3 regions of the Candidatus Villigracilis saccharophilus genome follow, and region 3 is predicted to be linked to each of the others. Evidence: riboswitches for the same ligand, from Rfam matches in the RefSeq annotation. Region 3 holds a riboswitch; each other region holds the start of a gene.
The links. Region 3 has a riboswitch for cyclic di-GMP ahead of IPL17_RS02445 (S8 family peptidase). Riboswitches for the same ligand answer to the same signal wherever they lie in the genome.

Region 1: another riboswitch for cyclic di-GMP. It lies ahead of IPL17_RS18900 (bifunctional metallophosphatase/5'-nucleotidase); the one in region 3 lies ahead of IPL17_RS02445 (S8 family peptidase).
Region 2: another riboswitch for cyclic di-GMP. It lies ahead of IPL17_RS03970 (hypothetical protein); the one in region 3 lies ahead of IPL17_RS02445 (S8 family peptidase).

Annotation. Positions count from the first base shown of each region.
Region 1 is NZ_JADJSO010000059.1:73,582-77,820, forward strand. Features, by position in the region: gene IPL17_RS18885 (hypothetical protein) at 1-727, shown strand, start outside; gene IPL17_RS18890 (DinB family protein) at 773-1,645, opposite strand; gene IPL17_RS18895 (response regulator) at 1,632-2,249, opposite strand; cyclic di-GMP riboswitch class I at 2,464-2,546, shown strand; gene IPL17_RS18900 (bifunctional metallophosphatase/5'-nucleotidase) at 2,701-4,239, shown strand, end outside.
Region 2 is NZ_JADJSO010000007.1:2,101-6,339, reverse strand. Features, by position in the region: gene IPL17_RS03980 (tetratricopeptide repeat protein) at 1-645, shown strand, start outside; gene IPL17_RS03975 (S8 family peptidase) at 737-2,188, opposite strand; gene IPL17_RS03970 (hypothetical protein) at 2,185-2,601, opposite strand; cyclic di-GMP riboswitch class I at 2,685-2,773, opposite strand; gene IPL17_RS03965 (hypothetical protein) at 2,905-3,351, opposite strand; gene IPL17_RS03960 (response regulator) at 3,348-4,064, opposite strand; gene IPL17_RS03955 (ATP-binding protein) at 4,057-4,239, opposite strand, start outside.
Region 3 is NZ_JADJSO010000005.1:54,025-58,263, reverse strand. Features, by position in the region: gene IPL17_RS02450 (tetratricopeptide repeat protein) at 1-321, shown strand, start outside; gene IPL17_RS02445 (S8 family peptidase) at 415-2,088, opposite strand; cyclic di-GMP riboswitch class I at 2,139-2,227, opposite strand; gene IPL17_RS02440 (HD domain-containing phosphohydrolase) at 2,359-2,976, opposite strand; gene IPL17_RS02435 (response regulator) at 2,996-3,520, opposite strand; gene IPL17_RS02430 (ATP-binding protein) at 3,513-3,872, opposite strand; gene IPL17_RS02425 (CHASE4 domain-containing protein) at 3,965-4,239, opposite strand, start outside.

The DNA of each region.
Region 1 (4,239 bases), on a different contig from region 3:
ATTGCCTTTTACTGGTGCGCATTCCAATTGTTTTGATCCCACCCGTGAGGAAATGCAGGCTGTTGCCGATGCAAATAGGATTGGGTTTGCAAGAGGCTATCAAGTTAAAAATGTTCTGGAGGCGGAAGAGCTAGTTAAGAATCTTCGCTACCCGATCATGATCAAACATCCGAAGAGCTACGGCAGTACCGGTATGACAAAGGATTCCCGCGCAGACACGTTAGAAGAAGTTAAGACTCAGGTGGCTAGGATTTGCTCCGAATTTGGCGCGGCTCGCATGGAAGAGTTTATAGTAGGCAAGGAGTTCAATGTCCTTGTCGTTGACAATGTGGATGATTTGAGCGATCCCGTGGCCTATCCTCCAGCGGAATTGATATTTCCTCCCAACGAAGAATTCTGGCATGTGGATATAAAATGGAATTATGATGTGCCGTTTGATTTTAAGCGGGTCATTGACCCGGAATTGGTTGCGCGCCTTCATGATATTGCAAAACGGATGTATCTTGCCATGGGGTTGGTGGGATACGGACGCTGTGACATTCGCATGAATGAAAAAGGGGAGTTGTTTATTTTGGAAATTAATCCCAATCCTGCCATTATGCTGCCGCCTTCTGACTATGGTCCCGCCGATTATATGATTTTGTATGATGCGGATGGGTATAAAGGATTCTTTGACCGAATTTTCCGTGCAGCGCACTTTAGGCACAAAATGAGATTTGCAAAATAAGTGAAAGGACCGCGATTAAACTTCGCGGTCCTTTTGTTATAGTGTTTAATTCTCTAGCGCAGATTGAATTTCCCGTACTCTCAAATTTATATTCTTGGCCAATTCTGAACTGCTTGTCGGATAATTATCGCTGCTGATCATTTTCGCATTTACTTCAGCCAGCGCAGAAAATAAATACCGGATCAACCGTTTGGATTCGCTCGGGGTTTGGCTGACCGCGGTTAGCGTTTTGTCGATTTGAACGGTGTGCTGAATGATGTGCGCTTCAAAACGATGCAGGCGGTGGCGAATGGGGAAGCGGGTTTCTTCCCAAAAGGCGGCTGGCAAATCCAGTTCCTGATCCGTGATATTGGAAAATTCCTGAATGATCGAAGGATGCAGTTCGTGGTGATATGCCAGCATTGCATCAAGCGGACCCTCCATCAGAAATTCATACTCACTTTCGTTTATGCCGTATAGGCGTGGATATTCGGGCTTGGGGATTCTTTCAGGCGTCCATTGGGCAACACGGTGACGTTCTAATGCGTAACGGATAACCGTGCGGAAGGAGAATTCAGCGCCAAGGATGTGCGCATAAGCCTGGCGGATAGCCCATTCGCCATCATTTGGTATGCGTTCTGAAACTTCTTTTGAAACCCCAATGACCACAGCCTGTAAACCCAGGTATTGTTTATGGTATTGACCAAGGATATGTTGCGCCTGTGTCAGCGGTGTGCGGGTCGATGTCAGCAGAACAGCCAGTTGCCGTAGTTCTTGAATCGTCACAAAGAAGGCAAAACGGATTCCTTCTTCATCGTGATCTTTCCATGTCCATTTACGGTCTAGTTCTTTTTCGGAAAGTGGAAGCATGAGCGCTGAGAAGTTTTCGACAGCATTGATTAATTCAGAATTGAACATGGGGAGGTTATTTTTTTTCAAAATGCTCGTGTATCTGGTTCAACAGTTTTTGAATCTCTTCGCGTTCCTGAATAGCCATTTGAAGTGATGCCTGGAAGGATAGTTTTTCCTCTTCTGAAAGAGTTTCTAGAAGGCGTTCAGTGCGGGCGATCTGTGCATTTTTTTGGTCGAGTTTGATCTGAAGGCGTTTCCGATAACCTTTATAAAAATCAGGCTCAGTAAGCGGCTCTTGTGAAGCAGGGATTCCTTTTTTTAGAAGTTCTGAGATCGTTTGCATGAACTGTTCAAGGTCGATCGGCTTTTCGATGAAACGCGTCGCTCCGATATTCAATGCAAATGCCTTATCTTCTGGTGCGACATAGGTTGCTGATAAAAATATCACCGGGATAGCGCGTGTTTCTGAATGTATTCTTAATCTGTGAACAAGGCTGAATCCGTCCATCTTGGGCATCAGGATATCGGTGATGACCAGTAACGGGCGTTCCTTTTGAATAACTTCCAGTGCCTCTTCACCGTTTCGCGCAGTAAGAACCCGGTAGCCTTTGAATTTTAGGGTTGCATCCAATAATTTTAAGATGTCGGGAATATCTTCCACGACTAACAGATAACCAGATTGTGTGTCCATGCTTTTATTTTATCTCTTCTTGACACTTTGTATATGGGAAAAATGTTTTTATTCCATTACACTTCTATTAACTCATGCGGATATTGTTTAACTTAAGTTCACGATCCTTACTTTTGCATATACCGAAGTTAAAAAGCAATGGGACTTAAGTATTATACAAATTCATTGTAAATCAACAATGAATTATGATATAGTTTGTCAACATTACCTGATACGAAAAAATGGGCAAATCCATCGTGAGGTGGTGTCGCAAAGTCATGGATCTGTGGTTGTGATACAGATCGCCAGACTGCCGAAGGATTTTTACCCCTTTGGCAGTGTTTATTTAATAGGAATGGAGGAATGGAAAACAAATAATAAAACCATTGTTGCCAATGTCCTGATATTTTGAACATGCTTTTTCAAATTAACAATCAAATTCTCACTTGCCAAAGGAAAGGATTTTTCACCAATGAAGAATAAAAAAGTTTTCTCAATATTGCTTTTGCTGGTTCTGCTTTCGACCCTGATCGTATCAACTGTTTCAGCCAAGCCTTCTCCGACTGTCGATGTTCAAATCTTAGCTGTTAATGACTTTCATGGAAACCTTGAACCACCAGCTGGTTCGTCCGGGCGTATTGGAACGATCAATGCTGGCGGCGCGGAATATCTTGCCACTCACATCAATACCTTGCGCGCCCTCAATCCGAATACTGTTGTGGTATCCGCTGGCGATATGATCGGCGCAAGCCCGCTGCTTTCTGCACTTTTCCATGATGAACCAAGCATTGAAGCTTTCAATGCGATGGGTCTGGATTTTAATGCTGTTGGCAATCACGAATTCGATGAAGGTTTTGTTGAGTTGTTACGCATGCAAAAAGGCGGTTGCCATCCTGTTGATGGTTGTTTGGACGGCGATGATTTTGCGGGAGCAAAGTTTAAATATCTGGCTGCCAATGTTGTTTTTAATGATAGCGATGATGAAGATGATGATGACAGTAAGAAAAACAAAGACGAAGATCTCAAGACTCTCTTCCCTGCCTATAAGATCCGTGAATTTAATAGTGTCAAGGTTGCCTTTATTGGCATGACGCTCGAGGGTACGCCGAGTATTGTTACGCCTTCAGGTGTTGCCGGTCTTACCTTTTTGGACGAAGCTGATACCGTCAATGCTCTGATCCCTGAGCTTAAGAAAGAAGGTGTCCAAACCATTGTAGTTCTGATCCATGAAGGCGGCGCCCAGGTGGCTCCCGCTCCTTACAATGGCTGTGAGGGTATTTCCGGTGCCATTGTAGATATCGTCAATCGCTTTGACCCGGAAGTGGATGTGGTCATCAGCGGACATACTCACAATGCGTATAACTGTACGATCAATAATATGCTCGTTACGAGTGCCGCATCCTTTGGACGTGTTGTGACCGATGTTGACCTGACGATCAATCGCAAGTCAGGTGAAGTTGTCAGCATGTCTGCCAATAACAATATTGTTACTCGTGATGTCGCAAAGGATGGTTTCATCACCGCGCTCATCGCTAAATATAATGCAATTGCCGCCCCGCTTGCCAACCGTGTTATTGGAGTGATTACTGCCACGATCACACGTACCAATAATGCCGCAGGCGAGTCGGCTTTGGGTGATGTGATCGCAGATGCGCAATTGTATGCCACGGCAGATCCAGCCAACGGCGGGGCTGTGATCGCTTTTATGAATCCGGGCGGAATCCGTACTGACCTGAATTTTGCGGGCAGTACGGCCGGTGAAGGCGATGGGAAGGTTACCTACGGCGAATCGTTCGCGGTCCAGCCATTCGGTAATAATTTGACGACCATTACCATGACGGGAACTCAGATCAAGGCGGTCTTGGAACAGCAGTTTAACAATCCCGCTGCAGGCCAAAATCGTATCTTGCAGATCTCCAATGGATTTACATATAGCTGGAGCCTGTCTGCGCCTGTTGGAAGCAAGATCTCGAACATGATGCTTAATGGTGTTGCGATCAGTGATACCTCC
Region 2 (4,239 bases), on a different contig from region 3:
AATCTGGGGCTGCTGCAGATTGACCGTGGTAATACAGATGAAGCTCGGCAATACTTGGAAGAAGCGTTGAATCAAGCTGAGCAAATCGGTCATAATTTTCATATTGCATTGTCTAATCATAATCTGAGCGTACTTTTCAATGCTCTTGGAGAATGGTCACTTGCTCTTGAACACAGCTTGCGAAGTGAAGCATTGCTCAAGAGTCTTGGAGAAAAAGCTACCTTGGTGGATGTGTTCGTGAATAAGGGTAGTATTTACCTTGGAATGAATGACCTTATAAAGGCTGCCCAGTGTGGAGAATCCGCTGTTTCCTTGCTGGCTGAATTTACCGCCGATACTGACACAGAAGTCAAAGGGACCGCCTTGAGATTGCTGGGCGATGTTGCTTTGGCCGTGAATAATGCGGATGAAGCCGAAAGACAATATCGTCAGGCGGAGCAGATCTTTGAAGCGACTGACAATCACTTGGAGCACGGACGTTTACTAATGCGGCGGGCACGTCTTGCTGCGCTTAAATCTGACCGCGAACTCTCCAAATCCTATCTTAAGAATGCAGAAAGAACTTTCAATCAATTAGGCGCTCGTTTGGATATCCAAAAACTGGACACCCTGGAACGGGAGTTGCGTTTTCCTCACAATTCATAATTTTATTGCTCGTTTTTTTCTAAATTTTTGCTTAATTTAAAAAGCCCCGACTTTTGGGTCGGGGGCTTTTATGTTCTTTATGTCTATTGTATTATTGGTCGAGCAGGAAGAACGATGTAGCTGTGTTGGAATTTTCAGCATCCGGACTTTCCCCGGCTGCAAAGCCATCCATGAATGTGGGATCTGAAATAGTACCGGCCCATGTACCGCGAGCCCCAGCCCACGTTCCACGTGCGCCAGCCCACGTGCTGTAACCGCCGGCCCATGTACCGCGAGCCCCAGCCCACGTTCCACGTGCACCGGCCCAAGTTCCGCGAGCTCCAGCCCACGTTCCACGTGCACCGGCCCAAGTTCCGCGAGCTCCAGCCCAAGCGCCATATTCACCCGCCCAAGTTCCGCGAGCTCCGGCCCACGTTCCTCGAGCTCCATCCCATACTCCGTAACCGCCAGCCCAGTCTGCGTATGGATCATATAAGCGGAAGGTAGCGGTAGCTTCGTCGTAGTATGAGTAGCCTTCGTAATGGATCGTTCCAGCCAGGTCGGCTTGGATATCCATCCCGTCATTGGCGGTTCCGCTGACTTCAGCGAAGACTGCGTCAGGAGCATTTACCATGCCCGCGCCTTGCTGCCACATGCTGTATAAGGCGTCTGTGGTGTTCGCATCCACCCATGGGAGGGCAGTGCCTGTTAACCGCATTTTGACTTCGTTAGGAGTAAGGGAAGGGTTGTTTGAAATAACAAGTGCCGCGACACCTGAGACGACCGCTGTTGCTTGCGAGGTTCCTGCCAGATTGAAATAGGATTTCTTAATCCAATTATCCGGATATTGTTTGACAAGCACTGATTTTGCCGGTACCACTGAGGTGATGTGTCCACCTGGAGCGATTAGATCGGGTTTTACAAAACCATCCAGGGTAGGTCCTGTACCAGAAAACGGAGTAATATAGTCGTCGTTCCAGTCTGCGGGGGTGAAATTGTCAGTGAATGCACCTACTGTGATAACGTATGGGTTATTCCCCGGAACCGTGACGGTCATAGGATCTGGTCCGTTATTGCCCGCGGCAACAATCACGGTCAAACCATTTGCCCAAACCTGGGTTACTGCTTGATTAAGAGGATCAGCCCAATATGGAGATTGAACCGGAGCGACTAGGGAGAGATTGACGATCCGGATATTATAGCGTGCTTGATTTTCGAGAACCCACTGAAGCCCCATGATCACTGTTTCGTAGGTGCCGTATCCGGTTTCATCCAGAACGCGCACACCAGCAAGTTTGACATCTGGAGCTACTCCATTCCAGTCGCCATCTGCGCCCTTCTGGCTGTTGGCAATGATACCGGCGACGTGGGACCCGTGGCCGTTGGGATCAATGGGTTTGCGGCTTGAGGAAATAAAATCCTTCCATGCAACAATACGATTGGATTTATTGTTCGCGCCTTTTGCTAACATCGGCAATTCGCCGAATATACCTGTATCGAGTACTGCCACGGTCACGCCAGAGCCGATCACTCCCTCTCCCCAAACGATATCAGCACCGATCACGTTCGGATAGTCGGTGGTGGTAACGCCTTTTCCTTATTCTTTTCTTCAACATTACTATCTTTACTATCTTTCTTCTTTTCCTTGTCATCCTCGCCAGGTTTATCATCATCGCTGGATTGAATAGTTCCATTAGGCACGACTGCGACGATTTCTTTTTCCAGGCGTAATCGGGCAGCGGCCTGATCGGTAAGCAGTGCGCCAACGGAGCGAATAATATCCAAACGTGAGGTGATCGTACCGCCGTGTTTTTCGACCAATTGGGCAGCTGTGTCAGTGGTGGTCGCCTGAATGATGTATGACTGCTGTTTTTGGGTTGCCGAGACGGGTGTTTCGCCAATGAGGCTGACCAGCACTCCCAGAATAGCTAACGCCATCATTGTCTTTAGTATGTAAGTAAATCTTTGTTTTTTCATGGCTGCCTCCAAAAAATCTCTCAAAAACAAACAGGCCTGGCTATTTTTGCCAGGCCTGCAAGACAGGTAACAATTGTCTCAACTTCGGCGGCCTGGCGATCGTGACCGATTTCTCGGTTTTAGACCCGTGGCTTTGCGTCGTCGGTTTTCACCGATTTTGCCTTTTCGTTTCTTTTATAGTTACATCATATCACTTTCCGAAGAAAATACTATATCCTTACAAAACTGATAAAAATTCCTGGTGTAATTATCCCTTGTCAGGAATAATGTAGGTGTAAGACTCGAGTAAATCGCACGCTTTGGTTATCCGTAATTATCCTTTCGCGCGATTTTGATAGGCTCTACTATTATGTTTGCTTCAGCAGACAGGCCGAGAAGTTTGATTATATTTGAACGAGTAATATACGCGTTTCCTTCAATTAAGACCCTTCCATTAATATCTTTAATCGGTTTGACTGCAAGCATACCAACCTCAAGCTCCTTAAGCGTAATCTCCCTGACTCGGTTTTCTTCCGGAATGGGCTGAAAGCTGTGCAGGGTGGTAAGCGCTTGAATGACTTCCGGCATATAACGATTTTGAGTGGCTTTTAACTTGGCAAGGATCTCGTCATGCATTAAACCCTTTAACAGAAGTTGATCATAGTCTATACAGATATTGAGAATATGCGATCCCAGATCAACCATATAGATTTCCGGGAAAGATGGATCAAGGCACAGATCATCAATCGAACGATCTTGACCGATGATCACTTTCGTAACCAGCTCAAGGCGGGGTATGTTTTCAATAGTTTACTGGCTGCAAAGGGGTGGTTTGAAAATATCACAGCCTCTGGCGCATTGAACATCTGGTTATCTTCAATTTTATCCAGCATCTGTTGTGAAAAAGTGATCCAGCCTAATTGCGAAAGAGCGGCTGCCATCTCATATTGCCAACCGTTGTTAATTTTTAGCTCTTTAACAATATGAGCGACAAGTTGTTGGGTGCGTAATGAGCGCCCATACGCTTTGGGATTGACGATTGCCAGTACTTCTGTAAGCATACTAATGGATTCTTTTAGTGTGTTTTCAAGAAGCTCTTTTTCAGACATGATCAATTGGTACTGTCTTAAGCCGGCGTTTAATGATTGGGTGAGTAATTTGCCTGAACAGGGCTTGGAGAGGAAGCGAAATATTTGACCCTTATTAATGGCATCCATGGCTGTTGGCAGGTCAGCATTGCCAGTCAGGATCATGCGAACGGTGTTAGGAGCTAAGTCCATTGCCTGAGTTAGAAATTTAATTCCATCCATTTTTGGCATGCGGAAATCCGATACAATCACGGCATAAGGACCGCTGCTGGAAATCTTTTCCAATCCTTCAAAGCCACTTTCAGCGACATCAATATTGTATTGCGTACTCAACTCGCGCTGGAGTGAATTGAGCAGGAGAATTTCATCGTCAACAAGAAGAATTTTATCAGTCATAATTTGCTCTTCTAGGTAAACGAATGGTAAACGTTGTCCCCTTGCCGGTCTCGCTCTCGAATTCTAATGTGCCGCCATGTTTTTTAACGATCACAGTATATGCAATCGCCAGCCCCTGGCCTGTTCCACGGCCTATATCCTTGGTTGTAAAAAAAGGATCAAAAATCTTGCTTTG
Region 3 (4,239 bases):
TTTACCGCCGATACTGACACAGAAGTCAAAGGGACCGCCTTGAGATTGCTGGGCGATGTTGCCTTGGCCATGAATAATGCGGACGAAGCCGAAAGACAATATCGTCAGGCGGAGCAGATCTTTGAAGCGACTGACAATCATTTGGAGCACGGACGTTTACTGATGCGGCGGGCACGTCTTGCTGCGCTTAAATCAGACCGCGAACTTTCCAAATCCTATCTTAAGAATGCAGAAAGAACCTTCAATCAATTAGGCGCTCGTTTGGATATCCAAAAACTGGATACCCTGGAACGGGAGTTGCATTTTCCTCACAATTCATAATTTTATTGCTCGTTCTTTTCTATATTTTTGCTTAATTTAAAAAGCCCCCGACTTTTGAGGTCGGGGGCTTTTATGTTCTTTATGTCTATTGTATTATTGGTCGAGCAGGAAGAACGATGTAGCTGTGTTGGAATTTTCAGCATCCGGACTTTCCCCGGCTGCAAAGCCATCCATGAATGTGGGATCTGAAATAGTACCGGCCCATGTACCGCGAGCCCCAGCCCACGTTCCACGTGCGCCAGCCCACGTGCTGTAACCGCCGGCCCATGTACCGCGAGCCCCAGCCCACGTTCCACGTGCACCGGCCCATGTACCGCGAGCTCCAGCCCACGTTCCGCGCGCACCAGCCCAGGTTCCGCGAGCTCCAGCCCAAGCGCCATATTCACCGGCCCAGGTTCCGCGAGCTCCAGCCCAGGTTCCGCGAGCTCCATCCCATACTCCGTAACCGCCAGCCCAGTCTGCGTATGGATCATATAAGCGGAAGGTAGCGGTAGCTTCGTCGTAGTATGAGTAGCCTTCGTAATGGATCGTTCCAGCCAGGTCGGCTTGGATATCCATCCCGTCATTGGCGGTTCCGCTGACTTCAGCGAAGACTGCGTCAGGAGCATTTACCATGCCCGCGCCCTGCTGCCACATGCTGTATAAGGCGTCGGTGGTGTTCGCATCCACCCATGGGAGGGCAGTGCCTGTTAACCGCATTTTGACTTCGTTAGGAGTAAGGGCAGGGTTGTTTGAAATAACAAGTGCCGCGACACCTGAGACGACCGCTGTCGCTTGCGAGGTTCCTGCCAGATTGAAATAGGATTTTTTAATCCAATTATCCGGATATTGTTTGACAAGCACTGATTTTGCCGGTACCACTGAGGTGATGTGTCCACCTGGAGCGATTAGATCGGGTTTTACAAAACCATCCAGGGTAGGTCCTGTACCAGAAAACGGAGTAATATAGTCGTCGTTCCAGTCTGCGGGGGTGAAATTGTCAGTGAATGCACCTACTGTGATAACGTATGGGTTATTCCCCGGAACCGTGACGGTCATAGGATCTGGTCCGTTATTGCCCGCGGCAACAATCACGGTCAAACCATTTGCCCAAACCTGGGTTACTGCTTGATTAAGAGGATCAGCCCAATATGGAGATTGAACCGGAGCGACTAGGGAGAGATTGACGATCCGGATATTATAGCGTGCTTGATTTTCGAGAACCCACTGAAGCCCCATGATCACTGTTTCGTAGGTGCCGTATCCGGTTTCATCCAGAACGCGCACACCAGCAAGTTTGACATCTGGAGCTACTCCATTCCAGTCGCCATCTGCGCCCTTCTGGCTGTTGGCAATGATACCGGCGACGTGGGACCCGTGGCCGTTGGGATCAATGGGTTTGCGGCTTGAGGAAATAAAATCCTTCCATGCAACAATACGATTGGATTTATTGTTCGCGCCTTTTGCTAACATCGGCAATTCGCCGAATATACCTGTATCGAGTACTGCCACGGTCACGCCAGAGCCGATCACTCCCTCTCCCCAAACGATATCAGCACCGATCACGTTCGGATAGTCGGTGGTGGTAACGCCTTTTTCCTTATTCTTTTCTTCAACATTACTATCTTTACTATCTTTCTTCTTTTCCTTGTCATCCTCGCCAGGTTTATCATCATCGCTGGATTGAATAGTTCCATTAGGCACGACTGCGACGATTTCTTTTTCCAGGCGTAATCGGGCAGCGGCCTGATCGGTAAGCAGTGCGCCAACGGAGCGAATAATATCCAAACGCCCTGGCTTTTTGCCAGGCCTGCAAGACAGGTAACAATTGTCTCAACTTCGGCGGCCTGGCGATCGTGACCGATTTCTCGGTTTTAGACCCGTGGCTTTGCGTCGTCGGTTTTCACCGATTTTGCCTTTTCGTTTCTTTTATAGTTACATCATATCACTTTCCGAAGAAAATACTATATCCTTACAAAACTGATAAAAATTCCTGGCGTAATTATCCCGTGTCAGGAATAATGTAGGTGTAAGACTCGAATAAATCGCACGCTTTGGTTATCCGTAATTATCCTTTCGCGCGATTTTGATAGGCTCTACTATTATGTTTGCTTCAGCAGACAGGCCGAGAAGTTTGATTATATTTGAACGAGTAATATACGCGTTTCCTTCAATTAAGACCCTTCCATTAATATCTTTAATCGGTTTGACTGCAAGCATACCAACCTCAAGCTCCTTAAGCGTAATCTCCCTGACTCGGTTTTCTTCCGGAATGGGCTGAAAGCTGTGCAGGGTGGTTAGCGCTTGAATGACTTCTGGCATATAACGATTTAGAGTGGCTTTTAACTTGGCAAGGATCTCGTCATGCATAAAACCCTTTAACAGAAGTTGATCATAGTCTATGCAGATCTTGAGAATATGCGATCCCAGATCAACCATATAGATTTCCGGGAAAGATGGATCAAGGCACAGATCATCAATCGAACGATCTTGACCGATGATCACTTTCGTAACCAGTTCAAGGCGGGGTATGTTTTTCAATAGTTTACTGGCTGCAAAGGGGTGGTTTGAAAATATCACAGCCTCTGGCGCATTGAACATCTGGTTATCTTCAATTTTATCCAGCATCTGTTGTGAAAAAGTGATCCAGCCTAATTGCGAAAGAGCGGCTGCCATCTCATATTGCCAACCGTTGTTAATTTTTAGCTTCTTTAACAATATGAGCGACAAGTTGTTGGGTGCGTAATGAGCGCCCATACGCTTTGGGATTAACGATTGCCAGTACTTCTGTAAGCATACTAATGGATTCTTTTAGTGTGTTTTCAAGAAGCTCTTTTTCAGACATGATCAATTGGTACTGTCTTAAGCCGGCGTTTAATGATTGGGTGAGTAATTTGCCTGAACAGGGCTTGGAGAGGAAGCGAAATATTTGACCCTTATTAATGGCATCCATGGCTGTTGGCAGGTCAGCATTGCCAGTCAGGATCATGCGAACGGTGTTAGGAGCTAAGTCCATTGCCTGAGTTAGAAATTTAATTCCATCCATTTTTGGCATGCGGAAATCCGATACAATCACGGCATAAGGACCGCTGCTGGAAATCTTTTCCAATCCTTCAAAGCCACTTTCAGCGACATCAATATTGTATTGCGTACTCAACTCGCGCCGGAGTGAATTGAGCAGGAGAATTTCATCGTCAACAAGAAGAATTTTATCAGTCATAATTTGCTCTTCTAGGTAAACGAATGGTAAACGTTGTCCCCTTGCCGGTCTCGCTCTCGAATTCCAATGTGCCGCCATGTTTTTTAACGATCACAGTATATGCAATCGCCAGCCCCTGGCCTGTTCCACGGCCTATATCCTTGGTTGTAAAAAAAGGATCAAAAATCTTGCTTTGGATTTCTTTTGGGATACCTGTTCCGTTGTCAGTGATACTCATTTCGATTAATTCTCCCGCTTGACGGCTGGCAATAACAATCTGACCTTTCTCTTCGCCAGAGTCTTGAATGGCGTGGATGGCATTAATTATTATATTAAGCACGACCTGACTCAACTCGATGGGTAGACACTCCACACCAGGAAGATTTGGGTCGAGGTCGGCTTTGATTTCCGCTATAATTTTCCATTCGTTGCGGGAAAGGGAAATGGCATTCTGAATGATTTGATTCAGGTCGGCGATCTCCTTGTTCTCACTTCCAGGGTGTGTGAAAAACGCATGGCAGTTACAATGTGGGAAATACGGTCGATGCCTTCGAGCGATTGTTCTATCGCTTTAGGTGCTTCTTGCTTGAAGTATTCCAATTGTGCAAAGGTGACATCTTTCTCTGAATCAATCGCTAATAAAGGAATTTTGATCCCAGTTTTGACCGCGTCTTTTTGCTGATCTAACTTATCGAGCCATCCAAGAATAGTATCCAGTTGTTGGCCCAAAAAACGCAAAT